3 regions of the Paenibacillus sp. FSL H7-0737 genome follow, and region 1 is predicted to be linked to each of the others. Evidence: predicted binding sites of a transcription regulator. Region 1 holds the regulator's gene; each other region holds the start of a gene.
The links. The regulator LexA, encoded in region 1, represses DNA repair genes until DNA is damaged. The targets are predictions, from matches to a motif close to CGAACATATGTTCG.
Positions count from the first base shown of each region.

Region 2: the regulator LexA is predicted to act here: its motif matches at 9,159-9,172, upstream of recA (recombinase RecA).
Region 3: the regulator LexA is predicted to act here: its motif matches at 1,714-1,727, upstream of addB (helicase-exonuclease AddAB subunit AddB).

Region 1 covers NZ_CP009279.1:3,781,490-3,792,718, forward strand. The annotation lists gene metH (methionine synthase) at 1-2,500, opposite strand, end outside; gene H70737_RS16375 (FixH family protein) at 2,675-3,106, opposite strand; gene H70737_RS16380 (HAD family hydrolase) at 3,355-4,140, opposite strand; gene H70737_RS16385 (hypothetical protein) at 4,174-4,701, opposite strand; gene H70737_RS16390 (DUF896 domain-containing protein) at 4,751-4,960, opposite strand; gene H70737_RS16395 (LysM peptidoglycan-binding domain-containing protein) at 5,070-5,483, opposite strand; gene lexA (transcriptional repressor LexA) at 5,779-6,405, shown strand; gene H70737_RS16405 (L,D-transpeptidase) at 6,679-7,017, shown strand; gene H70737_RS16410 (hypothetical protein) at 7,167-7,547, shown strand; gene H70737_RS16415 (hypothetical protein) at 7,781-8,359, shown strand; gene H70737_RS16420 (MBL fold metallo-hydrolase) at 8,484-9,266, opposite strand; gene H70737_RS16425 (cupin domain-containing protein) at 9,263-9,763, opposite strand; gene H70737_RS16430 (DUF4352 domain-containing protein) at 9,897-10,520, opposite strand; gene H70737_RS16435 (DUF5316 family protein) at 10,787-10,990, opposite strand.
Region 2 covers NZ_CP009279.1:4,112,494-4,123,722, reverse strand. The annotation lists gene sleB (spore cortex-lytic enzyme) at 1-47, shown strand, start outside; gene yfmF (EF-P 5-aminopentanol modification-associated protein YfmF) at 184-1,461, shown strand; gene yfmH (EF-P 5-aminopentanol modification-associated protein YfmH) at 1,464-2,744, shown strand; gene ymfI (elongation factor P 5-aminopentanone reductase) at 2,784-3,512, shown strand; gene H70737_RS17990 (DUF3243 domain-containing protein) at 3,649-3,912, shown strand; gene H70737_RS17985 (DUF3388 domain-containing protein) at 4,089-4,856, shown strand; gene H70737_RS17980 (helix-turn-helix domain-containing protein) at 4,910-5,872, shown strand; gene H70737_RS31075 (hypothetical protein) at 5,952-6,113, shown strand; gene H70737_RS17975 (YajQ family cyclic di-GMP-binding protein) at 6,314-6,805, shown strand; gene pgsA (CDP-diacylglycerol--glycerol-3-phosphate 3-phosphatidyltransferase) at 6,959-7,546, shown strand; gene H70737_RS17965 (competence/damage-inducible protein A) at 7,656-8,942, shown strand; gene recA (recombinase RecA) at 9,242-10,309, shown strand; gene H70737_RS17955 (regulatory protein RecX) at 10,475-11,206, shown strand.
Region 3 covers NZ_CP009279.1:5,196,271-5,207,499, reverse strand. The annotation lists gene H70737_RS22800 (DUF4097 family beta strand repeat-containing protein) at 1-310, opposite strand, end outside; gene H70737_RS22795 (MerR family transcriptional regulator) at 559-1,353, shown strand; gene addB (helicase-exonuclease AddAB subunit AddB) at 1,858-5,370, shown strand; gene addA (helicase-exonuclease AddAB subunit AddA) at 5,373-9,491, shown strand; gene H70737_RS22780 (exonuclease SbcCD subunit D) at 9,533-10,714, shown strand; gene H70737_RS22775 (AAA family ATPase) at 10,716-11,229, shown strand, end outside.

The DNA of each region.
Region 1 (11,229 bases):
CTGCGGATTCTGCTTCCACTCGAATTTCCTCGGCAATTTTCTCCCGTTCAACAGGATTCATAAGCCGATTAGCAATATCGAGTCCATCCATAGCATCCTTAGCATATAATACCAGTCCATCATATTCCGGCCGGATACGTGTTTTGGTGAACTTGCGGGTCAAGGCAGCACCACCTACCATAATAGGCACATCAATCCCAGCCGTGCGTAGGTCTTGCGCAGTCAGCACCATCTGCTGTGCCGATTTTACGAGTAGTCCAGACAATCCGATCGCATCGGCTTTTTCACGACGAAACGCTTCGATAATGGTCTCAGGTGGTACTTTTATACCCAAATTAATGATCTGATAACCATTATTGGATAAGATGATCTCCACCAGATTCTTACCTATATCATGCACGTCGCCTTTTACAGTTGCCAGCATGATCTTACCTTTTACCGATGTCTCATCCTTCTTCATAAACTGCTCTAAATGACCAACAGAAGCCTTCATCACTTCAGCGCTTTGCAGCACCTCAGCAACAATCAACTCATTGTTATTAAACAGCCGTCCAACCTCTGACATCCCGGCCATTAGCGGGCCATTGATAATCTCCAAAGGTCCTGATTTGGTAAGCGCCTCATTAAGGTCTGGAATAAGTCCTTCTTTGGTGCCTTCAACTACATATGAAGCCAGACGCTCTTCTAGTGACAGGTTAGAAATTTTCTCTTTTTTCTCAACCTTTTTCCCTCGGAAGGCGGCTACAAAAGCAGCAAGCGTGTCGTCATTCGTATTATAAATTAATTCCTCCGCAAGACGACGGTCTTCAGCAGGAATAGACGCATAACGTTCTACCTTCTCGGTATTTACGATCGCATAATCCAATCCAGCCTTAGTGCACTCATAGAGGAATACTGAATTCAGCACTTCACGTCCTGCTTCCGGTAATCCAAAGGAAACGTTGCTGATCCCCAAGATCGTATGAACACCTGGAAGTGCTTCTTTGATTAGACGAATCCCATCAATAGTTTCTTTAGCAGAGCCAATATATTGTTCATCCCCGGTTCCTACAGGGAACACAAGCGTGTCGAAAATAAGGTCTTCTCCAGCTAATCCGTATTTGTTCACTAGTAAGTCGTAGGAGCGTTTGGCAACTTCCAGTTTGTCCGTAGCCTTGATTGCTTGTCCTGTCTCATCAATCGTACCCACTACGATAGCTGCGCCATACTTATGAATCAATGGAGTGACCAGCTCAAATTTTTCTTCACCATCTTCAAGGTTAATGGAGTTAATTATCGCCTTACCTTGACAGTACTGTAATGCCAGATCAATAACCTTCGGATCGGTAGTATCGATCATCAAAGGAACTTTAACCTTTTTTACAACTAATTCTAGAAACAGCTTAATATCTTCAATCTCATCACGGTCCGGATCTTGCACGCAGACGTCGATAACTTGAGCACCACTCTTCACCTGTGCACGGGCAATTTCTGAGGCTTCCTCATATTTACCTTCGACGATAAGACGTTTAAACTTACGCGATCCTAATACATTCGTACGTTCACCAACCATGTATGGACGGTTGTCGTTCTCAATATAAATAGGTTCAATCCCAGAAAGTGCCGGCGGATGATTTCCTGCAAGCGGACGTGGAGGGAATTGTGAAAGTGCCTCCGACATAGCACGGATATGTTCCGGTGTCGTTCCGCAACAACCTCCCGCAATGTTAAGCCATCCCTTTTCTGCAAACGCAGCAATTTTACGCGCAAGAGAATCAGGAGATTCATGATAATGCCCATTCTCATCTGGCAGTCCAGCGTTCGGATAACAACTCACAGCCGCTGAAGAGATTGCAGAAAGTGAACGAATATGATCACGCATGAACTCTGGACCCGTCGCACAGTTCAGACCTATAGAGATAGGCTTCAGATGTTCTAAAGAAATATAGAATGCTTCAATGTTCTGACCAGCAAGTGTGGTACCCATCGGCTCTATTGTTCCCGAAATCATCACTGGCAATTTGATACCCGTCTTCTCAAATGCATTTCGAATACCTATACTTCCAGCTTTCACGTTCAGCGTATCCTGAGAGGTCTCTAGCAATAACGCATCTACTTGACCATCAATCAATGCCACTGCCTGTTCCTCGTAGCTATCAACGAGCTCTTGGAAAGTGACGCCTCCTGTAACAGAGAGTGTCTTTGTTGTAGGACCCATCGCACCTACGACATAGCGGGGACGATCTGGTGTATCATATTTATCAACGGCATTGCGAGCTAGCTTTGCTGCAACCAGATTAATTTCACGAGCCCGCTGCGGAATATCATATTCAGCAAGTACAACAGACGTTGCACCAAATGTATTCGTTTCAATGAGATCAGCACCTGCTTCTAGATACTGCTCATGAATCGTCTGAATTACTTCTGGACGAGTTAATACTAGCATTTCATTACAGCCGTCCAATTCTTCCCCACCAAAATCCTCACCTGTCAGAGGCACCTGTTGGATCATTGTGCCCATTGCACCATCTAGAATTAATATTCTTTGTTGTAAGCTTTCCTCAAGTGTATATTTAGCCAACGTATAGTCCCCCCAGTAAAACATTAGAGTAAGTTTAGCAGAATAAAGGAATTTCGAAAAGCCTTCCTTTCCACTCTGCATTATCTGTAATCATAGGAATTGCTATTCTTTTAATTATGGTTTTACAGAGAGTTCTTTATTAGGCATAGAATGTTGAGTTCTAGCAGTTACGTGTGATGTAACAATATATTGTCCTTCTTTCGTTAGTGTTCCCTCTGCTTGATAGATTCCATCACTGACTAGCTTCCCTTTAAATTCAATTTTCTGTTCACTATCATCTTTACTCACAATTTCGAACAGAACCTCTTTCGCATCATCTACTGCCAAGTTGTCTTGCGTCACCACTGCTTCAAAGGTCACCTTCTGATTTACAACAACCTCTTCAGGATTCCAATGTAACTCGACCTTGATAGGTTCCATAGACATGTCCATGTTCATATTCATATTATGTACGCCAGAATGTTTAGTTTGGTCTGATGAACATCCTCCCAATACTAAAAGTGTTGCACCTAATAATAAAGGAACTATTGTTCTTGAAATCTTCATTTAGATTCCTCCCAGTCGAATTGATTACTAAGAATCTACCAATTCATGTTATACATTCTCCATCTATTATACACATTATTATTGGTTTTTCAGTATTTCGCATTAATTCAGCTAAACTCTTGTGACTTAAATCATATACTAGTAAATCTCATCTATCATATTAAATATGATGTAGATATAAAAAAGACAGCAAGTCTCCTAGATACCTAGGAACTCACTGCCTTCTTAAAGCTTAAATGAATGAAATTTTATAGAGATTGGACTAATGAAAGAAGCTCTCCAAGATGTTTGATTTCATAATCCGGCTGAATTTCCGGATCTGGCTGTTTGCCTTTTCTATTAATCCAAACTGTAGTCAAACCTGTTGCCAGCCCACCACGAATATCAGTTGTAAGCTTATCTCCGACCATAACTCCTTGCTCAGGTGCAATATCTAAAAGTTCTAGGGCATGCAGAAAAATTTCCTTATCCGGCTTTCCTTTTCCGAAGCTTCCAGAAATCACGATGTGATCAAAGAAAGGAACGATTTCAGGTACGCCATCTAGTTTCTCTTGTTGCAATGCAGGGCATCCATTAGTCAGAAGCAATAGCTTCACTTTTCCCTTCAGTTCTTCAAGCACCTGAATCGTTTCTTCATAGATGTAAGGTCGATTTCTACGCTCTGCTGCGAATTTGGCTGCTAATGTCTCAGCAAGAGCTTCGTCCTCTACACCAAGTGCTGCAAGACCACGACGCCATGCCTCTTTACGATATCCCGGTGCAAGCTGCTCCAATTGACGGAATTCCGGCTGTTCACCTGCAGTAAAGTTCCCCCAAAGTGCTTCAAACGGATTAATCCCAATCATCTTTGTAAACGGGTTCGTTTCGTAGGATTCATATAGTCCAATGGCTTCTTTACGCACCGCAAGTTCCAGTTCTTGTGGATCAATCGTATCCCCAGCGGCTTCACATGCAGAACGAAATGCTTCATTAACGCTCCGATCATCCCAGAGCAGTGTATCATCAAGGTCAAATAGTACGGCGGAAATTGGCATTACAGGTCTCCCTCTCCCATGGCTGGTTAATTTCTATTCGTGAACTACTTCAATTTGGTGAGCTTTTGCGAATGCTTCCAGTCGAGTCCCCATTGCATTGGTATCATAACGATTCATAAGTCTGGTAAAAATCCATTTCGTGCGTTTGCCTTTATGCTTAATTACAACAGCTCCACGCGAAAGGATGATTTTCTCAATATCAGAAGCTGGCAGATAACGTTCGCGGTTGAATTTTATAGTAGATAGTCTAGCATTCTCTACCTTCAAGTACGGACGTCGGAAGAACAGAAGTGCCGCTAGTAAGTAGTACAAAACGACTCCTAGCCAGTTCATAAGCATACCATTACCTTTGGCTTGGTCCACTGAACCAATCATCCAAAACATAGTACCAAGCACTAATAACACTACTGGAAATGCAATGTTACGGCCTTTAAAGGTTTCGCTGTTCTTACCAGGAGATTTAGATTTAGATGCGTAAATCGTTTCCTTCCCCTGTTTCTTTCTTTGCTTATTAATTTGCTGCGTGTTGCGTTGAACCATTCTTTCCCAAGAACGGGCCATATGCGTTCCCCCTAGTCATCCAGTAATATCTATGAAAAGGAACAGGGTGTTAATGCTTACGCCCCTTGTTACCTTGTTCATGCTCATCATTATCGACCAATTCAATCGTATTCAATTGTGCTCGGAAGTTATTGCGAATATTCCCCAAATAAATTTCACGAAGCTTGGCGCGTTCCGCCGTTTCCTCTTGATTAAGGCCTACGCTCTTCTGTTTGCGTGCCAATTCGTTAATACGCGCGACCAACTCATCAATATTCAAAACTTTCCCTCCCCTTATAAATTAATTCTAACTCTGCCATGAGAAAAAGAGCTTGTCAAGGTTTACTCCCTGCAAGCTCTTCATGTCCTCTTATTATGTTCTTAGAATATTAATATATAGGTAAAGTGAGAATATCTCCAGCATTAATCTGATTACCTTTAATGCCATTGAATTTTTTAATTCCTTCTATATATACAGCCGTTTTCATATCAGAAGGTTTATTCTCAAGAGCAATACTCCAAAGTGTATCTCCACGTTCAACCACTACGCGCTTCTCATCCTTCATTAAAGTAGTAGATCCTGCAAATACATTACCTACTACTGTAAGTCCTGATAGTACGAGCACAATGATCAATGTTAGTTTAATAACAAAATCTCTACGGAACAAACGCATCAAGCCTTCAAGCAAAAGCTCTGTAATCTCTTTAATCTGAGCTGAATAACGGGTAATAGGATTATGTCCTAAAGATTCAACCACTGGGGCTTTATCGTAGATGCTGCGGTATGTACTGTATTTTAACATGAATATCACCCTCCAAACACTTGTTCTTACTTTTGAAATTATAATAACACGAACATGTGTTTTGTTCAATACTATTTTAGAACAATTGTTCTCTTTTTTTCAGAGGTTAATATTTACCATATTCTTCATATAAAGAATCACTCTTATTGTTTAGATGAAGGAAACGCAATCAATACAAGACTACCATTTATTAACTCTTTCGAATTAATATTTATAATAGTTAGAACTTATGTTTGTGCGAACGGTAGTTCTATGTTATAATTTTCCCAAACATTACTATATGGGGTTGATTCCAATGTCAAAGATTTCAAGTCGCCAGCTGGCGATCCTGGAATTTATACGTAGCGAAGTCCGCAGCAAGGGTTATCCTCCTTCCGTCCGGGAGATTGGAGAAGCTGTTGGTCTTGCTTCCAGCTCCACAGTTCACGGTCATTTAGATCGGCTAGAGAAGAAGGGACTTATCCGTCGAGATCCAACGAAGCCTCGTGCGATAGAATTGCTTGGCCAAGAGGATTCCGAGAATGTCCATCATTTCGCGCAAACCGTCGCTCGCATTCCTGTCGTAGGTAAGGTTACCGCCGGGGTTCCTATCACTGCTACTGAGAATATTGAAGACTACTTCCCGCTTCCAACTCACTATGTTGGAGATAACAAAGTATTTATGTTATCGGTTCAAGGTGACAGTATGGTCGAAGCTGGGATTATGAATGGCGACTATGTTATTGTTCGTCAACAACAAACGGCTGATAACGGAGATATCGTTGTAGCTATGACCGAAGAAGATGAAGCAACCGTTAAGACTTTTTATAAAGAACGTGATCATATACGTCTTCAGCCGGAGAATCCGGCGTACGAGCCTCTTCGCCTTAATCGCGTGACCATTCTCGGCAGAGTTATCGGATTATTTCGAGATATCCACTAAGTATGCACTCCTACCAAGCGAAAACGGATACCGCCCTTTAAAGGACGGTATCCGTTTCTACGAGAAGTATAAGGATAGGGTATATCGTAAAAATATATACTTTCTTTTATTTTTTTAAAAGCTGTTCTGCAAATGCAGAACAGCTTTTTTATTGTTATCAAACTCCATTTATCAATTACAGAACATTTATTCTTATGGGCTAAAATGACCATTTTTAATGAATAACCGTTTAGGCATCCTCCTCATATCTTAATTAGAAAGGAGTGTTGCACAATGCCAAATTACCGGATTATAGTTGATCTGACGCAGCGTATGCTTTATCTTCTTGATAACGACATTGTGATCAGGGGCTTCCCAGTCGGAATCGGTAAAATGTTAACTCAATCACCACTCGGTGAATTCACAATCATTAACAAACAACCCGATCCAGGTGGTCCATTTGGGGTCTTTTGGATGGGTCTATCTAAGCCTCACTATGGGATACATGGAAATAATGATCCCTCATCCATAGGGCACGAAGTATCCCACGGTTGTATTCGTATGTACAATGAAGATGTGTTAGCACTAGCTGCGATTGTTCCGATTGGAACACGAGTAACGATCAGGAATTAAATCTATCTCTATAGATAAACACGCCTCACTCATGGTTCAATGGAGGAGGCGTGTTTGTATTTATGTATTTTTGATGACCTAATAGGAATTATGTGGTTATATGTCGAATAATGTTAACAGGATTTCAAATTGAAAGGAAGTGTCTCGTTTTGAACAACTCAAAAATTAGAACCCTCGTCGATTTTAAAGTCGATGCACTTGTTAAACTCTCTGGCTTATTGTTAAATAACGATCAAGCGAGTGGAAAAAAAGTAAATTTACTCACCTCATTCGGCAGTATTCAAGGGACCATCTCCCCTTCCACCTCCAATAAAGAGGATGTTTTTGACTTAAAATCTCTAATGGATGATGTCATTGTAGATGAATACATATCTTATTTAGGTGCGGAACATCCCGATAAAAATTTCAGCTATAACTTTGTAGTCCTTAATGATGTTTCTGTAAGACCCTATACTCACTATGAATCTCCGATCGAATACAAACAGCTAATTGTTTATACTGATCAAATCACAGCCTTCAATTTCTTATGATTTTGACATATTTATTTTAAAAACCTCTCATCAGCACTCCAGCAGTTGCCACAATTTTGCACTCAGCTCGCAAAATCGGCAGATCTCTGGGTGCTTTCTCTTTTTCTAATCAATAGTCGTTTCCTAAATTCCCACGATTTTCGCTCTTAACAGATACTAGTAGAGTGAATTCAGGCATATCTTTCAATAAGCAATAAATCTTGCTCTACTGAGATCATTGGAGGTGTGATTACATGCTGATTTTCTTGATGTATATGTTTGCCATTGTAGGAGGAATTTTAATTCTAAGTGCCGTTATTATAGAATTAAAAAAACTATCTACTTCTTCTGAACTTTCTAAGCTGTTAAACGCAACCTCATCTTTTAATATTATATTCACCAAAACATTCATTCCGCCCAATCAATCTCACTTGATCGCCCTTAATGAACCTTATAAAAAAATAGCAATAGGTACCAGCAATCCAAAAACAAGCAAAAAAGCAATAGCAAAGCTTTACTCGTTCGACAATATAATGGGATCAGAGATTGTTGTTAACGCACTAACCCTTTCAAAAGTATCTAAACGACAACAAAACAGCAAATCAACTGCTTCAAGTGCGGATATTAATGTGCTTAATAACGTTGACGAAGAGGCTGATGTTATCGAGGAACTTACGCTTAAAATATACATGAACAGCAATGAAATACCTGTGTATAGTATTTCCTTCTTGCCAGGCTTACTGCCCATTCAACAATCCGATAATCAGTACAAAGAAGCTTACTCCCAAGTCCAACAATTACATGCGTTCTTCAGGTCGATCGTATCCGAATAAATGCCCCCCTTCCACCTCTGATTACTTCACTTTACTTTACCCAATTAGAAATTTTGAAAACCTTAAGGAAAGACAAAAAACGGTCCTTTTGGGGGGGCCGTTTTCGCTGCATCCAACATTCATTTTAAAATTGCACACTAAATCCGTTAAATTGGTGAATGCCCGTACCATGAGCGACAAGATCCCGTTCACGTAATTCACGAACTGCCTTCATAACCTCTTGCAAAATAGATGGATCTAGACCCAACGTATTATGAGAGCCAAATATTTGTGATACACCTGGAATTTTTGCAATTTTTTCTAATGAAGCCACTAAATCAACAGGACTAGTAGAGGGGTAAAAAGCATAAATTGGCGTAACATCATACAATAAATCCCCTGTAAACAGATACCCGTTCGCATGATCAAAGATGCTAATATGTCCTGGCGAATGACCCGGTGTGTGGTAAATTTCTAATCTACGCCCGCCTAAATCAAGCACATCTCCCTCTCGCAATAGAGCTGTTGGTTTCCCTTGATAAGGTGTATACGTATTAGGATCAAACGTCTCAGGAACAGGAAGAGTAATATCTCGGCTCATATCTTTTCTGATCTGGGCAAGGGACAAACCTCGTATTCCATTAATCAGCCAATCCTCATCCTCTTTATGAACATAGATCGTCTCAAATTGTCCATGACTGCCAATATGATCTGCATGCACATGCGTAGTGATGACAGCGATAGGTAAATCCGTTAACTGATCCGTTATTCTTTTTATATTATCGATGCCTAATCCCGTATCAATCAACACCGCTTGTTCTTTCCCTAACAACAAAAAAGAGTGCACCTTTTCCCAATGTCCATATTCACTGATTGCATAAGTAATTGGATCAATTTTCGTGACTGTGAACCATCGATCTTGAATCAAGTGTGATCCTCCATTCCGTTCCATTTCTCCCTTACCTGCTCTTCTCCTTTATAATAGTCCGCTTGTTGATCCGCCTGATAAATTTCTTGATAGGGGAGAATGTTGATTTTACCTGAGTCCGGATATTCGCAAACATCTATGCCCTGGTTCGTTCGGAGATCAAGATACTTGCAAGGTGCATCCGTATGATTATAAAGTTGATGCGCTCCTTCAGGTCCTATTTCAAAAAATAGCACATCACCTTCAGAAACCTCACTAAAACCCTCGGGAGTTCTTAACATCGCTTTTCCCGTCAAAATCACAAATATTTCTTCAGCGTTTCTATGAAAATGATAAGGAAAGGAATACTTATCTGGATCAAGCGATCTTATGTCGAAGACAAGATGTTTAGAATTAGCGATCTCAGCTAACCTCTCACTCGTATGCCAAGCAAACTCAGGGATCGGAGATAACTTTTGTTTAAATGAAACTGTATTTTCATTAAAAATCTTCGCCAAATATAACACCCCTCATCCATTACGCTTTTCTTTCAATATAATCGGTTTGGTACTTTATGTAAATGCAGATTATCAGATTTAATAATAAAAAAAGCCCCGCCAGCTTTGGCGAGACTCTTGTATGTGAAATATCCTATTTATTTTGAAGAACGATTTTGATTTCTCCATCTGAACTAAAACTTAAAACCGTGAAATCAGTATTGATTTCAAGTTCTTTCCAATCCTTAGGAAGCTGGTAAGCTAGTTTGCCACGAATTTTCTTTCCCGCAGCTAAAGCGCCGTCCATTGTTCCTACTTGACTATCCAAAGTATGAGCCAAGAGATCTTCATTTATGGAGAAGCTGTCTTGGTATGCATTGAACATTAGCATAGAGCTTACCATATAATCTTTACTGGAAATATTCTCAAGTATAATTCCGATTTCTACAAACTCATTACCCTCTGATGGTTGTACATAATCATTTCCTTTAGGCTTTTCCAGAGACTCAACTGTAAGCTTAAAATTCTTAGTTGTGATGGTTTGTCCAACTTCAGTTATCATCGTTTCCTTTGGCTCTTCTGTAGGCTTGCTGGTAGGCTTTTCCTTTTCGACCGGTTTCTCTGTTGCTGCAGTATCATCTACCTTTGCCACTGCTGGTTCTGATTTTGATACTGTAGGTTCACTATCATTCTTCTGTGATCCAATCACCCCTATTACAACAAAAACAATAATAAGCCAAAACCACCATTTTTTAAAAAAAGGTTTCTTTGTTTTCAATATTCTACTTCCTCTCAGATAATATCCATTTCCAACTTTTGCTAGGAAAATATACCCATATTATCCTATGAAAGATATACCTTTGCAAGAAAAATATAAAATAATGTCAGATGATAAGAATAATTGTGACTGTTGTATTAAATTCCATTTTACTAGAATTATAAATACAAAAAACCTCAACGGCAAAGACATCAAGGGTCTAAAGGTTCTTGTAAAAAGTCTTGTATTGCACTCTTTACCACTCTTGAACTTGAGTGAGGTAAATATCACATTAAATATACTACTCCAGCTATAGCCAAGGAAAGAACTCCTCCTAAAGCAGACCATTTCGCTACTTTGTTTTTAATTTTACGGTCTTCTTTGGATTCCGAATAAAAATTCCCTCTTTGCTGAGTACCTGTCGTAAATCCGCCAACACATATACCAGAGATCACAAAAAAAGCCAGTCCTATATATATGAATATGCGCATATTAGTGCTCCTCCCAGGAAAGTATTGGATATCTATATATAAGATATTCTAACATTATTCTCCACTACTATTGGAAAAATTAAAATGTTGTATGACGAGAATACACATAATCGAGGAATCATGGGTATGAGCTCAGGTGCTATTTTTGTGGCGATTGGTATTGCGGCCCTTCTGGTGTCTACTTAGTTTCTCAACTAACGGAGAAAGTCCTCTTCTTCGAGTTTTGGACTCAGTTGACG
Region 2 (11,229 bases), 330 kb from region 1:
CCCGTCCTCAGGTGAAGACGATTGGTCAGCATATTTTCTGTATGTAAAAAGAAGGATAGAGAATTCAGAGAGCAACCGGGAAGAGGCTTCCGGTTGCTTCCTTACTTTGGAATGGTTTAGAATGGTTAATAATTCATAAACATGATGTAGAGCAACTATCCACGCCGTAAAGGAGTTTTGGACTTGACTAATAATGTATTTCAGCATGGCACCGTAGGAGGCTTGCGCATTCACGTTATGCCAACCAAGGCATTCAAGACCTACGCGATCTCACTTTATGCGGGGATCCCTCTTGATGAGAATACAGTAACCTCTACTGCACTAGCTCCATTCGTGCTTCGCAGAGGTACCGCGACTTATCCGGAGACCACGCAATTCCGCGAGCGTTTGGAGGAACTGTATGGCGCTGGATTCGGGTTTGATATTTATAAAAGAGGCGATTATCAAATCGTTCAGTTCCGCATGGATACTATTAATGACTCTTTTGTGCAAAGCCAGGAGAGCTTACTTGAACAATCCTTCGCTTTCTTAGGTGAAGTACTGACTCGTCCATTAGTTGAAGACGGCAGCTTCCGACCTTCGTATGTTGCAACGGAGCGTGAAACCGTTCGCAAGAAGCTGGAGTCCATCGTAAATGACAAGATACGTTACGCTGCTGAGCGCTGTATTGAGGAAATGTGCCGAAACGAGCCATATCGTCTTCACCCTCTGGGGCAAAGAGCGGATCTGGATCAAATCACTCCGAAAAGTTTGTATGAATCGTATAATTCCTGGCTGGATGATGCCATCCTTGATCTCTATGTAGTGGGTGACACTACAGCTGAGGAAGTAGAAAAGCTTGTACAGCGTCATTTCGGTCGGGTTCAGTCCGAGGTGGGCTTATATAGCTCTAAGTTCGTACCTGTATCAGTTAATGAGGTGCGGACTGTAGAAGAGAAGCTGGATGTCAGTCAGGGCAAGTTGAACCTGGGTCTACGCACCTCTATTACTTATAAGGATGATAATTACGCATCCGCACTTATGTACAACGGAATATTAGGAGGGTATCCCCACTCTAAACTCTTCGTTAACGTACGTGAGAAGGCAAGCCTTGCCTATTATGCTTCGTCTCGTTATGACGGCCACAAGGGCATTGGAACGATTCAATCAGGTATCGAAACGCAAAATTACGGCAAAGCCGTGGACATTATAGAGAAGCAATTGGAAGAGATGAAAGCTGGCAATATCAGTGATCTGGAACTGAGTCAGACCAAAGCTATGATCCGCAATCAGCTTTCCGAGATTCCGGATTCTGCTTTTGAAATGATCTCTTACGACTTCAACCGCCAGTTGTCAGGAAAAGAACGGACAGCGGATCAGCTATTGGAGCAGGTGGAACAAATCGGTGCTGAAGATGTAAAAGCTGCCGCTGAAACCTTTCAGCTGGATACGATATATTTCTTGACAGGAAAGGAGGAATAACGATGGAACAAATTCATTACGACAGACTTCAAGAGACCATTTATCATGAGGTCATGGATAACGGACTTCAGGTATATGTGTTGCCGAAACCAACCTTCAAAAAGACCTATGCTACATTTGCAACTAAATATGGTTCCGTTGACAATCATTTTCATGTCGCAGGTGGAGAAGAGACCACTGTTCCTGATGGTATAGCTCACTTTTTAGAGCACAAAATGTTCGAAGAGCCAGAAGGCGATATTTTTGCTACCTTTGCTTCAAATGGAGCCTCGGCCAATGCTTTTACAAGCTTTGATCAGACCGTTTATCTTTTCTCAGCAACAGAAAATATAGAGACCAATCTTAGTACGCTCGTTGATTTTGTTCAGCGACCTTATTTTACAGATGAGAATGTAGAAAAGGAAAAGGGAATTATTGGTCAAGAAATCAATATGTATGCTGATAATCCGGACTGGCGCGTGTATTTTGGCCTTATTGAAGCGATGTATTCGAAGCATCCGGTTCGGATTGACATTGCAGGTACGGTAGAATCGATTAGTACGATCACGAAAGAAACGCTGTACACATGTTATAACGCTTTTTATCACCCTAGCAATATGTTGTTGTTCGTGGTTGGGGGCGTGGACCCGGAGAAAGTATTCTCCTTGATTCGCGCTAACCAAAAGGGTAAAACCTACGGCAAGCAGGGTGAAATCAAGCGTATTTTTGAAGATGAACCCGAACAAGTCGCTACAAAACGGCTAGAAAGCAAGCTTGCTGTTTCGATGCCGAAAATCATGTTTGGTTTCAAGGAAAAAGTAGAAGATCTAACAGGTGAAGCTTCTCTGAAACGCGACCTGATAACGAAGCTAATGCTCGATTTGTTGGTAGGTAGTAGCACAGCATTGTATCAAAAGCTTTATGATGAGGAATTGATCTCGGACAGCTTTGGACATGAATTTAATAGTTCTCCGCAGTATGCTTTTTCTGCAATGGGGGGGGATACAAAGGATCCGGATTTGCTTTTAAAACGAATTAAAGAAGAAATAGATCTAATCTTAAAGTCTGGCTTTGCGGAGAAGGATTTCGAGCGGGCACGGAAAAAGAAAATTGGCGGTTATTTGCGCATGCTGAACTCCCCTGAAAGTATCGCACATGAATTTACACGCTACCAGTTCCGTGGTGGTGACCTTTTTGAAGTTCTGCCTATGTATGAATCGATTACTTTGGCAGAAGTAAATGAGCGTCTGCATGCCCATGTAAACTGGGAACAGCTTGCCGTTTCATTGGTGGTGAGTCCTTAGGTGAGCGTTTTGGGAGAGAGCAGCAAACCACTAGGGGAAATGACAGTGCTCATTACAGGGGGAAGCGGAGGGATCGGCGGCGCCATTGCGGAACGATTTGCTTCTGTGGGGATGAATATAGTTATTCATTATAAACACTCACATGAAGCTGCGAATGATGTCGCTCGGCGTTGTATGGCCCTTGGCGCAAAGGTAATGACAGTAAACGCGGATATGAAGGATCGTAGTCAAATTGTACGTATGGCTGAAAAGCTTGAGAGTAATGGGATGCAGCCGGATATTCTCGTCAATAATGCCGGTAAATCGCATTACGGAATGCTAGCTGATGTGACCGAAGAGGAATGGGATGACATTATGTCCATTAACTTGAAGGGAACCTTTATGTGCAGTCAGATTTTTATGCCGTACATGGTGTCTCAGCGTTATGGACGTATCATCAACGTTTCTTCTGTATGGGGTATCACTGGAGCTTCTTGCGAAGTAGCATATTCGGCTAGTAAGGGTGGAGTGAATGCCTTTACAAAGGCTTTAGCTAAAGAGTTGGCTCCATCTGGTGTAACGGTTAACGCGGTAGCTCCAGGAGCGGTTAATACGAACATGCTGTCCAATTTACAGGAGGATGAAGTCCGTATGCTGGAGGATGAGATTCCAGTAGGGCGTTTGGCTACGCCTAATGAAATATCTTCACTAATTTATTTTTTGGCTTTGCCTGAGTCCGGGTATATCACTGGTCAGATTATTAGTCCAAATGGTGGATGGATTACCTGATCTTCAGTTGGAGAAAAGCTCCAGCATAATAACTTAGCTTCTAAGACATATTATAAGTGTTGTTTTTAAATCTCACGTAAGGCGGCTTACAGCCTGTATGCAGGTGTTTGACCGTAAACATGAAGGAGGATTTAAGATGACACAAGAAGATAGCGTAATCAAAAATTTTGACACCTGGAAGAAATTTCTGGGAAAACGTGTTGTACAGGCGGAGAAACTTGGGATGAGTGAAGACACAATCTCAAAGCTGGCTTTTGAAATTGGGGAATTCCTCGATGAAAAAGTGGATCCAGCAAACACTCAAAACCGTGCAATCAAAGAGCTATGGGACGTCGGCAACGATGAAGAAAAGCAGACGATTGCTAAACTCATGGTCAAGTTGGCGAAAAATCACGCCTAAGCTTGCGGAAAAGCTCCCCTTGTGGGAGCTTTTCTGCAATTATTACAGGACTGACCTTGCCTTTCATTTTTATTTTATATATCATTAACATGACCCGTGTTTCAGACCGCTTTGTCTGAACGGCATTTTTTTGATGTATATCAAAGTGCGGGAAAAGGAATCTATGAGGTGTACAAGTGGAATATAAACAATGGTATATGGAATACAAGATTCACAAGAACAGACCCGGTCTGCTTGGTGATATCGCTTCAATGTTAGGGATGCTAGAAGTCAACATTCTGACGATTAATGGCGTTGAAGGAAAGACTCGCGGAATGTTGCTGGAGACCAATGACGATGACAAAATAATGCTGATGGGCGAAATGCTCAAGAAAGTTGATAATATTACAGTTTCAGCTCTGCGGTCTCCAAGACTCGTAGACAAGCTGGCTGTGCGCCATGGGCGATATATTGAACGGGATTCAGATGATCGGAAGACGTTTCGTTTTACCCGGGATGAGCTTGGTCTATTGGTCGATTTTCTCGGGGAACTGTTTAAAAAAGATGGAAATCAGGTAATAGGACTTCGAGGTATGCCCCGTGTAGGAAAGACGGAATCAATCATTGCTGGCAGTGTCTGCGCGATGAAGCGTTGGACATTTGTCTCCTCGACACTTTTACGTCAGACGGTTCGAAGTCAATTAGCAGAAGATGAGATGAACCCACATAATGTATTTATTATTGATGGTATTGTTAGTACGATCCGCTCTAATGAGAAGCATTATAATTTATTACAAAATGTTATGAGTATGCCAAGTACGAAAGTGATCGAGCATCCAGATATTTTTGTGCGGGAATCTGAGTACACCTTTGATGATTTTGATATTATTATCGAGCTTCGCAATAATCCAAATGAAGAAATATTGTACGAGTCGTTTACGACTAGCTACAGTGATGATTTATAGAACAAGAAAACAATGAACAATGATATTCATTGAAATTTACAGGAGGTGATGGTATGTCGGAACTGGGCCGGCAATTGAAAGAGGCGCGTCTGCAAAAAGGGATGAGTCTTGACGATGTCCAGGAAGTAACGAAAATTCGCAAAAAGTATTTGGAAGCCATCGAGTCTGGAGACTATAAGGTGCTTCCAGGAAGTTTTTATGTTAGGGCGTTTATCAAAACGTACGCAGAGGCAGTAGGGATGAGTCCTGACGAACTGCTAGAGGAGCATGGGAATGTACCTGCCCCTCCCGAAGACACAGCCATGGAAACGGTGATTCAAAAACGCAGCCGTAGACCTGAAACCGAACGGAATGCAAAATGGCTGCCAACAGTGCTAATGTGGACATTTCCAATATTAATTATTGTTGTGATTTACATTTATGCATCTAGTTTGAACAAACCGGACCCTGATCAGATTGATCAGACGAATCTGACAAATGAACAGCAGGATCCTACGACTGCTAAAACATCTCCACCGGCTTCAGGAGGTGGAGTTGTGGCGCCAACTTCTTCGGCAGGAACAGAAGCAACAACTGAACCTACTGCAGAGCCAACGCCATTACCAACACCTACGCCTTCCCCGCAATCCATTACAGTTACACCGGATGGGAAAGCAGGAAAAACAACAAAATTCAAGGTTTCAGCTCCGGCTGGAAGTGAAGTGAAGGTTGAGATTTCTGCTACTGGGGTAAGCTGGCTTGAGGTGTATAAAGGTGAGAACTCTAAAGGTGAAAAACTCTCATTTGGTAACACAGCGGCAGGAGATCGTATGAGCTTTGTGCTTGGAAGTGAAGGAATGTATATTAAATCTGGTTATTCACCAGCTACTGAGATTACTGTCAATGGACAAGTGATTACGGATGAAAAGACCTCATCTCGTCTGCTACTTAATCTGGATGACGGTACTGGAAGTGAAACGACCCAGAATGAAGGTACCACCGATACTATTGACCAGACTAATGAAACAGGCCAATAAGAAAAATGATGCATAGACTTTGGCTTTGCGGGGAACATAAGACTGTTTCTAGTTCTTAGCCAAAGTGGGGTGTACATTCATGATTGTTAGCTGGATTGTAGCTGGACTTGGGGTTGTTGTCAGTCTTATCGGATACTATATGACACCAAGTGCTTGGGGTTATGGAATTCTCGGGTTCGGTCTTGCACATATCGTGCTTGGAATTCTGGATATGTTTCGAAGCCCGCTTCGAAGCAGATAGGGATTTAGAATGTGCGTCTCCGAGGATATTTTCCATTGGAGACGTATTTCTACCTGAAACACAACACATTTCGAAGGAAAAGCTCCACTATGTGGGGCTGTTTTCTGTGTCGGGTGAGGTACATATTATCCAATATTAGACTTAAGGGTATCATTCTTTTATAATAGTAGCAGACTAAAAAGTACAAAGGACGTGTAGTTATGAGTTCAGAAAGTTCATTTGATATCGTATCTAAAATGGATATGCAGGAATTAACCAATGCGATCCACCAAACAGAGAAAGAAATTGACAACCGCTTTGACTTTAAGAACAGCAAGAGTAGTCTGAAGCTGGAGAAAGACGCACTTATTATCGCCTCTGAGGACGAATATAAGTTAAACGCTGTTATTGATATTTTACAATCGAAGATGGTGAAGAGAGGTATCACGCTGAAAAACTTGGATTTCGGCAAAGTGGAGCCTGCTTCTCTGGGTAGTGTTCGTCAGCGTTTAGGTCTTAAGCAAGGAATTGATCAGGAGAACGCAAAAAAAATTAACATCCTGATTCGTGATTCGAAATTGAAGGTGAAGAGCCAGATTCAAGGAGATCAGATCCGTGTAACTGGTAAGAGTCGCGATGATTTACAACAAATTATCCAGATTTTGCGTAAAGCTGATTTGCCGCTGGACCTGCAGTTCAACAACTTAAAATAGCATTTTGTACCCCGCAGTGCTTATCAGCGCCATTATGCGGGGTGCTTTGTATTTTTTTTGACACCTATTTATAGCTATAATATACTTGCTTAAGTAGAAATAGATGAGCCTGACTCAGGCAATTTGTATGAACGATTTAGGGGAGGAACTTCAGTGAATTTGCCCAACCGCATCACGCTAGCACGTATTTGCCTGATCCCGATTATGATGTTTTTCTTACTGGTGGATTTCAGTTTTTATCCAGAACCGATACATTGGGGCTCTTTTCAGCTATCTGTTAATCATTTGGTGGCAGCTGTAATCTTTTTGCTTGCAGCGAGCACAGATGGAATAGACGGCTACATAGCAAGGAAATATAATATGGTCACCAATCTCGGTAAGCTCCTTGATCCGTTAGCGGACAAGCTGTTAGTTTCTGCAGTTCTGATTTCACTTGTGGAATTGGGCAGATGTGATTCATGGATCGCAATTGTTATCATTAGTCGTGAGTTCGCAGTAACCGGGCTTCGCCAGATAGCATTGTTAGAGGGAAAAGTGGTTGCCGCCAGCAAATGGGGTAAGATAAAGACGGTTGTACAAATTGTAGCGATCTCACTGCTGTTGTTAAATAATTTCCCATTTCAATTCGTCAGCATTCCTGTAGACGATATTGCCATCTGGGCTGCAGCCTTGATCACTATTTACTCTGGAATTGATTATTTTGTGAAGAATAAGGATCTATTACAGCTGCATAATGCTTAAGCGTTTTAGGCAGCTACATATAGGAGAGGTAATAGGTAAAGCACCTATTACCTTTTTTAAACCCTAAAAGCAGTGTATCTACATTATAACGAGGAGGCGAAAGCCAGGTATGAAAGCGGAGATTATTGCAGTAGGCACGGAGCTTTTGCTCGGTCAAATCGTAAATAGTAATGCCCAGTTTTTGTCTATTGAGCTAGCTGCTATTGGGATTGATGTATATTTTCAAACCGTAGTTGGGGATAACAGCAGTCGCTTGCAGCAAGCCATTGAGATCGCTCAAAGCAGAGCGGATGTTATCATATTTACCGGTGGTATTGGTCCTACAGAAGATGATCTAACGAAGGACGCGCTGGCTGCTTCCTTAGGTCGCACACTTCATATAGATCGCTTGGCAATGGATCATGTACAACGTTTCTTTGATGATCGAAAGATTGTAATGACGGAGAATAATCGTAAACAGGCACTTATAATTGAAGGAACTACACCTTTGCCAAATGAGATTGGTCTTGCTGTTGGCATTGCTTTTGAGCATGAAAAGAAATATTATATTGTGCTTCCTGGTCCGCCTCGCGAGATGAAGCCGATGTTCGTAGATAAAGCTGTACCGTGGCTCCAGCAGCACGCTCTAACGACAGAAATGCCACTTTATTCTAAAATGCTTAAATTTGCAGGTATCGGAGAATCACTGCTTGAGGATAAGCTCATTGATCTTATTCACAGCCAGACAGACCCAACCATAGCTCCTTACGCTAAAGAGGGAGAGGTAACCGTTCGTATTTCGACAAAAGCGCCTTCCGAGCATGAAGCTTACAAGAAGCTGGAGATTCTGGAGAAACAGATCAAAGAGATTTTGCCAGAACATTTATATGCAAATATTGATGTTCCACTGGAGCAATTGATTGTGGATTGGATGGCGGATGCAGGTCTGACTTTAAGTGCGGCAGAGAGTTGCACGGGAGGCTTGCTGATGGAGAGTATAACTAACATTCCAGGCAGTGCTTCGATGTTTGCGGGAGGAATCGTCTGTTATTCCAACGACCTGAAGAAAAAACTTCTGAATGTGCCAAGTGCTTATTTGGAGGGGCCAGATGCTCCAGGGGCAGTTAGTCGTGAAGTTGCCGAGGTGTTAGCTGATCAGGTGAGAATGATCGCAGATAGTGATTTCGGTTTATCTGTAACTGGTGTAGCAGGACCAGGCTATTCTGAACGTAAGCCAGTTGGACTTGTATTTATTGGTTTAGCTGAACGCGGGCGTAAGACAGAAGTATACGAGCTTAATCTTAAAGGTACACGTGAAAATATACGACTGCGTACTGTTAAAGCTCTGTTGTATCGTCTATGGCGCAGACTTGAGGAACGGAAGGTGGAGACACCTCTTGAAGGCTCAGACTTGTAATGGGAGATTAGCCCAGTTATAATTGAGACATACGGAAGAACCGTGGCACTGAGATTTCTTTGCTGCGGTTTTTTGTATATCTGCGGAGATTTTGATCGCTGTTTTGGTTTTGATCATAAGTCGTTGATGTCCGGTGAAGTAGAGAAATCAGTTAACTTCTATGTCCGGAGGGAGGCTTACAATAAAAGGGATAATTAACGCTTGAGACAAAAAAAACGAATGTATGTTCGAAAAAAAGCTTGGCAAGACCTCAAAAACGCGTTATTATATTATTATAAACAGTGAAGGAAGTGGTCTGATTGTCAGATCGTCGTGCAGCGCTTGATATGGCGCTTCGTCAAATAGAAAAACAATTTGGTAAAGGTTCGATCATGAAACTGGGAGAATCCACTCATATGCAAGTGGAAGTTGTACCTAGCGGATCTTTGGCACTTGATATTGCGTTAGGTATAGGCGGACTTCCAAAGGGACGTATTATTGAAGTATACGGACCTGAATCCTCCGGTAAAACGACTGTTGCTCTTCATGCTATTGCAGAAGTGCAAAAACAAGGAGGACAAGCTGCATTTATCGATGCTGAGCATGCTCTCGATCCGAAGTATGCACGTAACTTGGGCGTAAACATTGATGAATTGTTGCTATCTCAGCCAGATACGGGTGAACAGGCACTTGAGATTGCTGAAGCACTTGTCCGTAGTGGTGCAGTAGACATTATTGTCGTTGACTCCGTAGCTGCGTTGGTTCCTAAAGCGGAAATCGAAGGTGATATGGGTGACTCTCACGTCGGCCTACAGGCTCGTTTGATGTCTCAAGCGCTTCGGAAGCTATCTGGTGCCATTAGTAAATCGAATACAATTGCTATCTTTATTAACCAGCTTCGTGAGAAAATTGGTGTTATGTTCGGTAACCCTGAGACAACACCGGGTGGTCGGGCGTTGAAATTCTACTCTTCCGTACGGTTGGATGTTCGCCGTGTCGAAAGTATTAAGATGGGTAACGACGTTGTAGGTAACCGAACCAAGATCAAGATTGTGAAGAATAAGGTAGCACCTCCATTTAAACAAGCTGATGTTGATATCATGTATGGTGAAGGGATTTCCAGAGAAGGAAGTCTTGTAGACATCGGTACTGAAATGGACATCGTGAATAAGAGTGGTGCATGGTATTCCTATGAGGGTGAGCGTCTCGGTCAAGGACGTGAGAATGCCAAACAGTTCTTGAAAGAACATCAAGATATTGCACTTATCATTGAGAACAAGATCCGTGAAGCAAGTAACCTGTCCACTATTGTTGCTGCACCAAATGAAGCGGAAATCATTGCAGAGCAAGAGGAAGAAGAAAAGCTACTTCTCGAAATCGAACAATAGAATTTACTAAGGAATAGGACGCCCTGTGATTCATTGTTGCAGGGTGTCTTTTCTTAACAGTGTAAGAACATATATATTTGGGGTCCCCCCAAAGTACCTGAGTACGCACCGAAGTTAAGCCGCACTTTGTGGGGATATTTTATTGCTATGAGGTGACAAGCAACTATGGTAATACAGCTGGATATGGATTTTGAATCGGATGAGCAGGACGTACAGGTCCTATCTGATTTTCCTGATGGAGAACTTTTAGAAATTACTAAGGTAGAACGTCAGAAGAAGTCAGACCACCGCTACATCATACATTTCGGAGCCTATAACATGACTGTACACGAAGACGTCATGATTAAATATCGGATGATTACTGGAAATTCTTTTATGAAAGCCGATTTGGAGGAAATTGTTGTTGCTGATGAGCGACAACGAGCTTATGTAGAAGGACTTCGTTATCTAGAACGGAAGCCACGTACCGCTATGGAAATGACTCGCCGTTTACGGCAGAAGGAAATAGGGGAGACTATTATTGCGGAAGTGGTGCAACGGCTACAGCAGGAAAGATTTCTTGATGACCCCTTGTATGCAAAGCAATGGGCCGAGCAACGCATTACGAACCAGCGAAAAGGGAAAATGTGGATTCGCCAAGAGCTACGTGAGAAAGGAATCGACAAAACCTTGATCTCGGAAGCACTGGAGAATGTCAGTCCTGAACAAGAACTAGAGAGTGCACTTCAGATTGGTCGTAAGAAATGGAATCTTATTCGTGGTGAAGCCACAGATAAGCGCAGAAAGACTGGAGCCTTCTTAATGCGGCGTGGATTCTCGGGTGATATGGTGCGACAAGTGATCAATACTTTACTTGAGGAAGACAACTATGAGGGTGAAGATGAGGAATTTTACTAGACTCACTGATTCTCTTGACATTA
Region 3 (11,229 bases), 1.4 Mb from region 1:
CTCCGATATAGTCGTTCCATTCCTTATTACTGTCACTTACCATTGACAGTTCTTTATCGTCAGATAGATCAATCTTGTAAAAATCTTTCTCACTTTCATAGTAAACAATATGAATTTGTTCATCTTTAGATTGGAGGATATTTATTTTTTTGTCCTTTACATCAATTGTTAAGGTATCAATATTTTGGGCAGGTATGGTGTAATTTTTTTCCTCCATGGAAGTGGAGTCGGAGGAACATCCTGCTAATGATATCAATAGTGTCACCAATATGCCTATAGTAGTTAGTAATTTTTTTGCAGTACTTTTCATTATAAAACGCTCCTTCGTTAAATCATTTTTCTTTTAAATATAGCCAGTCCTACGAATGCCAATATTAAGCTGCTATGCAGACAAATTCAGATATACAACAAAGGATAATCCTTTGATACATGATTTAGTTCTTCATATTTGCCTTCCTCTCTGGTAATAAATTCATTTTGTATTTCGTTGCGTTTATAAGTCGCATATGTTTTAATCATCATAAACTTTTGTGTTACAAAAAGGTCAAGAGGGTAGATATGAACAACTATTTTACAATTAAGCAAGCAGCAGAGATCGTTGAGATGACCACTGAGACCTTGCGGCACTATGATCGTATTGGATTAGTCAAGCCATGCCATAAAGATGAACTGTCGGGATATCGATACTATTCCGAGCAGGAGCTCGTAAAGCTGCAAACCATTGAACTGCTCAAAGCAATGGATCTTACTTTAATGGATATTAAAGATATTTTGCAGCAGAATGATCTCTCTAAAGTAATTGCATTTCTAAAACAAGCAGAAAAAAGAGCAGACGATAAAATTGCTCGTCTGCAGTATGCAAAATCGAAAATTAAACGTGCCTATCTACATTATGAAAATAAGTTCCACGACGGTTATAGTCAAAGTGAAAATTACTTTGTCAGACACATAGAGGAAAGGGTAATTATGCTTTCGAATAAAATGGAAAGCCCCACACTTAAGAATTTATGGGACTATCACAGACATTTCTATCAACAAATTGAAACGTCTCTGCATTCACAATTTCTGTTTGAAGATATGGCAGGAATGTTCACGACTGAAGGAATAACACGATTATTTGCTGTTTGCTTGAAATATCCGTCTTTAGAGGGGCTGACTGTGCTACCAGAAGGGGACTATCTGTGTGCAATTTGTACCGAAGAGAATAAGAATGCTGTATTACAAAGTTTACTTGAAAGGGCAAAGACGGAATACAATGTGTGTCCAGATTTTGTTCTTCATAACATTATTGTGACTGGAATATTGCAGTGGGATTATCAGATACAACTGTTCATTAAGAAACACTCATGTTAGATTAAATACAAAGGAAAAGGTTTAGGAAAAGAAAAATGTTTGATTGAAAGCCGCTAATTTAGCGGCTTTTTTTGATTAAGGAATCATGTTTCTTGCCCCTGACTGAGGACAAGAACGTTATACTTCGCCGATTAGATAAATATTTAACTATAGTTCAATGTTATCTATTAAGCTAACTGGTAGATTAACGCTATAAGCGAACCCGAATCTCGAACCCTAACTCTACGCTCCAAACAGAAAGCATCGAACGTTGCACACCGGGTATTAACAAACTAGAAATACTAAACAGCAAGTCACCACAATACGTTAGTTGCTGTTTACTTCGTAGCTTTTTTATTGTAAATCATTAGAAAATACTAGCAAACGCATGTTCTGATTTGTGCAGCTATGTTATACTGAGGGGACGAGGAACGACTGAACTTTTTCATTTGAACATTATCAAACGGTGAGTATTTCACCTTGTTTCATATACATTTTCTCCGCTACGGAAGGAGTCTATCATTTATGTCGGTAACCTTTTTACTAGGCCGCTCTGGTAGTGGCAAGACAACAAAAATATGGGAGTCTATTTCTTCTTCATTAGAGAAGGAGCCTCTTGGCGCGCCGATCATTATTCTTGTACCGGAACAAGGTTCCTTTGGAGCAGAACGGGGGCTTTTGACCGTAGGGAATGTGAAGGGAAGCATTCGGGCGCAGACACTGAGCTTTTCTCGGCTTGCCTATCGAGTGAAACAGGAAACTGGAGGCAGCGCTAGTCTGCCGATCAGTGAAGAAGGTAAAAAGATGTTGATTTACAAAATCATAAGTCGCCGTAAAGAGGAACTGAAATTGTTCGGTGCCTCTGCCGACAGACCGGGTTTTGTGGAACGGTTGAATCAACTGCATACGGAGATGAAGCGTTGCTGCTTGGCTTCCTCTGATTTAGAGGAGCAGTTATCCGCAATGCGAGGCGCTATTGCAAGAAGTCCTATTCTTGAAGGCAAGCTGGATGATTTACAGCTGGTATTCAGCGATTTAGAGAAGGAAATGTCACGCCTCTATATCGACGAAGAGGATCGTTTAGCGGAACTAGCTGAGCATATTCCTGATTCCTCTTACATTCGCGGGGCGGAGATTTGGGTAGATGGGTTCCACGGCTTTACCCCGCAGGAATTCGTAGTGCTTCGAGAATTGATGCAGCAAGCATCGAAGCTGACCGTGTCCCTTACACTTGATCGTTCGTATCCCTATGGAGATCAGTTGAATGAGCTTGAATTGTTTCACCCAACTGCGGTTACTTACATTAAACTGCGTGGAATAGCTGAAGAGCTAGGCATTGATGTGTGGGACGAGCTTCTGGAGCCACCGGTTCTTCCGCGTTTTGAAGAAAGTCCTGTTCTTGCTCATCTCGAAAGGGGATATGACCGCCGAAAGGTCTGGATGGGTGCAGATGAACTGGCAAATGAAGCGATATCTATAGGCGCAGCAGTTTCTCATAGAGCAGAGGTTGAGGGAGCACTGCGTGAAATGATCAGACTGGCGCGAGATGAAGGTGCAAAATATGGTGAAATGGCCGTATTGATGCGTAATATTGGAGATTACGAGCAACTGATTAAACCGTTGTTCCAAGATTACGGAGTACCTTTTTTTCTGGACCAGAAGGTAAATGAGCTGCACCATCCATTGGTAGAGTTTGTACGCTCCGCATTGGATGTGGTGCGTCGACGCTGGCGCTTCGAGGATGTATTCCGCTGTGTAAAGACAGAGCTTTTGCTACCGCTGGACGGTAGTATTACGCGTGAGGATATGGACGCCTTAGAGAATTATGTGCTGGCTTGTGGGATTCAAGGGTATCGCTGGACGGATGGCCGTTCATGGAAAGGGATTCCTAGCTTGTCGCTGGAAGGCGGCAGACAGATGGATGAAGAACTGCTTGCTACAATGGAGCGATGCCGTGCTAGTATAACGGGTCCTCTATTTGCTTTTGAGAAACGGATACAGAAGAGTAGAAGCGGCCTTGAACTATGTACCGCAGTGTACAAGCTGCTTGATGAGACGGATGTTGCTCGAAAGCTGGAGAAACTTAGTGTCGGTGCTATGGAGAAGGGGCAACCCGAGAAGGCTAGAGAACATAGTCAGCTGTGGGGTGCAGTGCTTGATCTGCTAGATCAGATCGTCGAGATGATGGGCAACGAGAGACTTGAATTTGATGTGTTCACCGGAGTCCTAGAGACAGGACTTGCTGAGCTTAAGATGGGACTTGTTCCTCCCGCGCTCGATCAAGTACTGGTTGGTAACATGGATCGGACTCGACCAACGGGAGTTAAATACGCTTTTTTGCTTGGATTTAATGAAGGTGTTGTGCCTGCGCAGTTTAAGGAGGATGGAATTCTCTCGGAAGGCGAACGCTCTGTACTTGAGAACGCCGGTATGGAGCTTGCTCCTGGTGCTTCTCGTAAACTGCTGGACGAGCGGTTTTTGATCTATAATGCGCTAACGACAGGAAGTCGAAAGCTCTGGATTAGCTACGCCACTGCTGATGATGAGGGCAAGGCGCTCCTTCCCTCTGAGGTAATCCGTCATTTGCATAGAATGTTCCCAAGGGTTCATGAGCACAGCTTGGCAGCACTTCCCCCTGCAGGACTACCAGAAGAAGTCAGAGATTCCATTCACCTCGGTTACATTGGTCATCCAGAACAAAGTCTTCGTGCATTGATTATGCAGCTACGCCAGTGGCGCCAGGGGACGGAGATACCTGAATTATGGTGGGATGTGTATAACTGGTTCGCTGCTGATGATATTCGTAGTCTCGAATTGAAACGTCTGCTCAGTTCATTGTTCTACCGTAACGTGGGAACGAAGCTAAAACGTGGAACAAGCCTTAGATTGTACGGTGGATCGACACTGCGAGGCAGTGTGTCCCGGATGGAGAAGTTTGTTGCTTGCTCCTTCTCCCATTTTGCATCTTACGGACTTAGACTGAAGGAACGCCAGCTATATAAGCTGCAAGCACCTGATATTGGACAACTGTTTCATGCTGCGTTAAGTGACATGGCGGTAAGACTGAAAGAAGAGGGCCGCGGCTGGGGAAGCTTGTCTCCAGAGGAATGTCGGCGTGAGGCAAGTGAGACGGTAGAACGTTTATCGCCGATGCTGCAGGGTGAAATTCTGATGAGCTCTAAACGTTACGGATACATCTCACGCAAGCTAAAAAATATTGTTGGACGTGCTTCTGTAATTCTGGGCGAGCATGCCCGCCGAGGCAGCTTTGAGCCGGTAGGGCTGGAGCTGGATTTTGGACCGGATAAGGAGTTGCCTCCTTTAAGAATTACGCTGCCGAATGGCTGTGTGATGGAGGTTGTTGGACGGATTGACCGTGTAGACATGGCCCGTGGAGAGAATGGAATTCTTCTGCGGGTGATTGATTATAAATCGAGTCAAAAAGACCTCAAGCTGCACGAGGTGTATTATGGATTATCGCTACAGATGCTGACCTATCTGGATGTGCTGCTTACGTACTCGGAGCAATGGCTCGGGCAACCGGCGCTTCCAGCAGGGACACTGTATTTCCACGTACATGACCCACTGTTAACCTCATCTAACGGGATGAACAAGGAACAGGCAGAACAAGAATTGCTGAAACGCTTCAAGATGAAAGGACTGCTTACAGCAGACCGCGAGGTAGTATCCCTGATGGATACGACTTTAGACAAAGGGTATTCTTCTATCGTGCCTGTAGCAGTAAAAGCTGATGGCAGTTTTTATAGTAGTGCCTCTGTAGCTACACCAGAGCAGTGGGGACACTTATTATCATCCGTTCGGGGAACGATCTCGGATATCGGGACACGCATTACGGAAGGTGATGTGGCGATTGAGCCATACCGGATTGGGCAAGAGACAGCCTGCACATTCTGTTCCTTTAGACCCGTCTGCCAGTTCGATGAAGCCGTGGAAGGCAATGGCTACAACAATCTGGGTAAGCCAGGGAAGGACGTTATTTGGGATCTGCTGTCCCGCAAAGGAGGAACTACACCGTGAGTATGAAGTCTGAAATAGAAGCGAAACCGGAAGGAAGCATATGGAGTGATGACCAGTGGCGCGCCATCGCTGAGAGCGGTGATGATATCCTCGTTGCCGCGGCGGCAGGTTCCGGTAAGACAGCGGTACTTGTAGAACGGATTATTCGCAAAATCAGCAAGGAAGAGAATGGCTTTAGCGTAGATAGATTGCTAGTAGCTACGTTTACCAAAGCTGCTGCTGCCGAGATGCGCCAGCGGATTAGGGAAGCACTAGATCGGGAGCTTGAGGAGAATGGAGAGAATGACCATTTACGCCGTCAGCTGTCGTTGCTCGGGAAAGCCTCGATTACAACACTACACTCCTTCTGTCTGGAAGTGATCCGGCGTTATTATCAGATTATTCCTATAGATCCTGGTTTCCGTATCCTGAACGAACATGAAGCAGAGATGATGCGGCAGGAGCTGCTTCAAGAGCTGCTGGAGGAAAAATACGGTGAAGTAGGTGAAGATGGCGCGGATAGTGTATTTGTACAGCTTGCTGACTGGTTCAGTGGTGAACGCAGCGATGATGCGGTACATGCGCTAATACAGCGACTGCATGATTATGCCCGCAGCCATCCTTGGCCAGAGCAGTGGCTTCGTGATACCGCAGCTGATTTCTCATTACCAGACACAGATAGCTTAGGTCGAACTCCTTGGGTGCTAAGTATTCTTGAAGAAGCGAAGCTGACCCTTGCGGGTGCAGCCAGTCAGCTTATCCAAGGCCGGGAGATCGCGCTACAGCCGGGTGGCCCGGCGCCTTATGCCGAGAATTTGACGACTGACCTTGAGATGGTAAATGCATTGCAGGAGGCTGTGAATGAACGGCCATGGGCAGAATTATATGATATTTTCATGGAAGTATACTTTGGAAAATTGAAAGCTTGTAAGAAGGATTCGACAGATCCTGGACTGCAGGAAATGGTTAAAGAACTGCGCGATAGTGTGAAGAAGAGTATTTTAGATCTTCAGAAGGCATTGTTTGGCCGTCCTGCAGATGTTTTTTTGAGAGAACTGAACGAAGCGGCTCCTCTTATGGCAGAGCTTGCTGAGACGGTGATAGCGTTCGGTGAACGTTATCGAATCGAAAAAGCAGGACGGGGTCTCGTCGACTTTAGTGATTTGGAGCATTATTGTCTGCAAATTTTGCGCCATCATGATTCTCTACCAGGCCATTCCCTGCCTTCTGATGCAGCGATGGAGTACCGTGCCCAATTCGATGAGGTTCTGTTAGATGAATATCAGGATACGAATAGTGTGCAAGAAGAGATTGTGCGGCTTATCTCCCGCGAAACACCTGGTAACCGATTTATGGTCGGAGATATGAAGCAAAGTATTTATCGGTTCCGTCTGGCAGAGCCGGGGCTGTTCCTGGATAAATACCGTAGCTTTGGCTCTAAGAATGCCGGAGGTGGCAGTAATACAGTTGGCGAATCCGAGTTAAGCGAGTTATCTGAGAAGCCTAATGAATCGTCCGGCGGTTCGGTTATCGATCTAGCCCGTAATTTCCGTAGTCGTATGGAGGTTGTAAATGCCGTAAATATGATTTTTCGGCAGATTATGAACGAGACAGTGGCGGAGATTAATTATGACGAACGTGCTGAGCTTGTGTATGGAGCGAATTTCCCGGGTGCAGCAGAGAAGGGGCCAGATACTTTTTTTGCACCAGAGCTATTATTGATCGATCGCGGAGCGGCAGCAGGTAAAGTAGAAGAGACTGAGGACGGTGAGACTCCACTTCAGGAAAGCGAAGCTATTGAAAGTGAGACTGCGCAACTGGAAGCACGGGCGATTGCTCGCCGCATTTCACAGATGACTGGCCTGAATGGCGGATCTCCGCTGCTGATTTATGATAAAGGGCTTAAGATTATGCGCCCAGTGATTTATGGTGATATCGTGATTTTGCTTCGTTCGGCGAGAATATGGACCCCTTTAATTATTGAAGAGCTTCGGATGGAGGGAATCCCTGCTTACGGAGATCTGAATAAAGGCTATTTTGAAGCTACAGAAGTAGAAATTGCACTCTCACTCTTAAAAATAGTCGATAATCCTCAGCAGGATATTCCACTCGCTGGTGTGCTTCGTTCACCTGTTGTTGGTTTAACTGAAGAGGAACTGGCTAAAGTTCGGATGTACAGCCATGGTTCTTTCTATCGTGCTGTACAAATGGCAGCGAACATGCAAGATGCAAACGAAGCTGAGGAAGAATACGATCTTTTCTCGGCTCATGTGATAGAAACAGCAAGTGCAGCGGAAGAGAAAGTTACCTCAGATAATAATGATGAAATCATTAATGAGGTGGAATCTGGAAGTGGAGCTTTACCGCAAATCAGCCTAAAGCTGAAGCAAAAGCTTAAGAATTTTCTAGAACGGCTTGAAAGCTGGAGAGATGCAGCTAGACAAGGCAGTCTCAGTGAGCTGATCTGGCGTATTTATGGTGAGAGCGGCTATCTGGAATGGGTTGGAGGCTTGCCTGGAGGCTCACAGCGACAGAACAATCTTAAAGCTCTGTATGATCGGGCTGTTCAATTTGAGAATGATACTGCGGCGCGTGGGTTGTTCCGTTTTCTGGTGTTCATTTCACGGCTTCGTGAGAATGGCGGAGATCTTGGTGTAGCTGGTGGTGGCGGCGAAGAGGGCAATGGGGTCAGAATTATGACTATCCATAAATCCAAAGGCTTAGAGTTTCCTGTTGTTTTTATAGCGGGTATGGCCAAGCAGTTTAATCGGCAGGATTTGCATTCTCCTTTCCTGATGCACAAGGAGCTTGGCTTTGGGCCACGTTTTGTGGAGCGGGAAACACGGGTCAGCTACCCTACGCTTCCTTATTTGGCTATTAATCGTCGTACACGACTTGAATTATTGGCTGAGGAAATGCGGGTATTATATGTAGCTTTAACTCGTCCGAGAGATAAGATGATTCTAGTCGGTACCGTAAGAGATTTACCACGGAAAATTGCTAGCTGGAGCAGTGTGCAGAATCGGGATGAGCTACTGCTTGCTGATCATTTACTAGCCCGGGGTCGCAGCTATCTGGACTGGGTTGGACCGGCATTGATCCGGCATCCGGCGGCGGCTATTCTTCGGAAGCTAGGCGGCTCTGAAGGCACAGTCTCGACAGTGCTGCACTGCGATGTCTCGAACTGGAGCATCAGTGTGCAGAATGCTTCCGAACTGAATTCCGGGGCGTTCCTTCCTTCGGATGACTCAGAGGACAAAGCAGAAGAACGTCAATCTGTACTCAAGGCGCTGCAAAAAGGTGAATCTGTAAGTGTCAATGGATCAGTGAATAGCGATGAAATTGCTAGAAGACTAGAATGGCCCTATCCGTTTGCGGCTGCCTCTGGTATTCCGGCCAAAACCTCTGTTACAGAGTTAAAATCTTTGTTGTCGATGCAGGACCAGCCTTCTTATGATCTTCTAGAGGAAGGTGGATATCCTGTCACCTCAACAGAAAACAATAAACGTACAGATGTGGCAGGAGCAGACAGTCTGCACTTGCGGCGTCCGAAATTTATGGAAAAGCGCAGTCTAACCCCAGCGGAGCGCGGGACAGCCTACCATACGGTTATGCAGCATATTCCGCTGGAGGGTTCTGTTGATCCTAAAGTTGTGGAAGAAACATTAGCCCGTTTGCAGAGATTAGCTATTCTAACTGCTGAGCAGGTGGAGGCGGTATCCTCCGATCAGATAGAGACTTTTTATACGAATGAGCTTGGTCGTAGATTAATAGATTCTTCTTGGAAGCTTAGAGAAATGCCGTTCAGTTATATGCTTCCCGCAGGCGAGGCTTATGGAGGGCTCGATTATATGAATAAAGCCGTCACAGAGCTAAGCCATGGAAATAATAATGAAGGCTTTAGTGAAGGAGTGCTGATCCAAGGGGTCATTGACTGTCTGTTCCGCGAAGAGGACCGGATTATTCTGTTAGACTATAAGACGGACTCTGTTTTAGAACATCAGGGTGGGTTAGAAGCGCTTAAGGAAAAATATCGTTTTCAGCTAGAGTTATACAGCAAGGCATTACATGATATTTTGGGAGAACCGATCAGCGAGATTTGGCTGTACTTTTTTGACGGCGGACATGCTGTGAAATTATAAATCTATTCATTACCGCGTAGGAGCGGGGAAAGAGGACGAAGATGCGGATATTGCATACGGGAGATTGGCACCTCGGCCGAACGCTGGAAGGAAGAAGCCGGCAGAAGGAGCAAGAGCAGTTCATAGATGAATTGGTGGAGATCGCCGATTTTCATAAAGTGGATTTGATAATGATGGCGGGAGATGTGTACGATTCCGTTAATCCACCAGCGGCTTCAGAACAACTATTCTATGAGGCTGCCGCAAGGCTGACTGCAGGGGGCAGGCCCCTTGTTGTGATTGCCGGAAACCATGATCAACCGGAGCGCGTATCTTCAGTTTCACCGCTTGTATTAAGGCAGGGGATTACATTAGTGGGGCTTCCTACCTCAGAGCCAGTGACTGTTCATGCTGCACGCACGGGTGAGATCGCCAAAATCGCAGCTCTTCCTTATCCCTCCGAGGCGCGTCTCGGTGAACTGCTTGCAGGAGATAGCGGAGAAGAGGAGCTTCGACTGGCTTATAGCGCACGGGTAGGCAAGCTCATGCAGCTGTTGGGACGGGAATTCACGCCGCAGACTGTAAATTTGGCGATGAGCCATATTTATGTGCTTGGTGGTGTGGAAAGTGATTCGGAACGTCCAATTCAAGTGGGCGGAGCGTATACCGTTGATCCTTCTGCTTTGGCTTGTGGAGCGCAATATACTGCACTAGGTCATCTTCATCGCGCACAACGTGTCAAAGGGGAAGGAATGATCCGTTACAGCGGATCTCCGCTGGCATACAGTTTTTCTGAAGCAGGACAGGCTAAATCGGTGACGCTGATTGATGTTGCGCCGGGTGGTGAGCCAACCTTTGAAGAAATCTATCTTCGCTGTGGGCGTCCGCTTGTAAGATGGAGCTCCACAGGTGGATTGCAGGAGGTATATAACTGGCTGGATGAAGGTAGAGATGCTTCTGCTTTTATAGATTTGGAGATTCGGCTTAGTGAAGCCATGTCGATGAATGATATTCAGCGCCTGCGCAAATCACGCGAGGGGATCATTCATATTCGTCCCATCTACCCGCAAATGGAGATGGAGCTCGAACAAACTGCCCGTTCACGAATGCCGGTGCAAGAATTGTTCCGTAAATTCTATCAGCGTCAGACAGGTGGAGCGGAACCGGAAGATAAGCTAATAGAGCTGTTCTTACAGCTAACCGAAGAAGAACGGCGTCAGCCAGAGGAAGGAGAGGAGAACTAAGGTGAAACCTATTCTATTAAAAGTAGCAGGATTACAGAGTTATAGAGAAATGCAAGAAATAGATTTTGAAAGTCTGTGTGAGACGGGACTGTTTGGGATTTTTGGACCTACGGGCAGCGGCAAGTCTAGCTTGCTGGATGCTATTACTTTGGCGATGTACGGGAAAGTGGAACGTGCTGTTAATGGAACACAGGGGATTATGAACCACTCTGAAGATTCACTCAGCGTGGCGTTTACCTTTGAGCTCACTTCTTCCGCGGGGGCACATCGTTATCGTGTTGAAAGGAAGTTCAAGCGGACTGGTGAACAAACTGTCAGCAACACGATTAGCCGTTTCATTGAAATCACACCTGACGGTGATAATGTTATGGCGGATAAGCTCGCAGATGTTACGCGCTGTGTGGAGGAGCATATCGGTCTAAAAATGGATGACTTCACGCGAGCGGTTGTATTGCCGCAGGGGAAATTTGCCGAATTCTTATCGCTTCGTGGCGTAGATCGCCGGCAAATGCTGC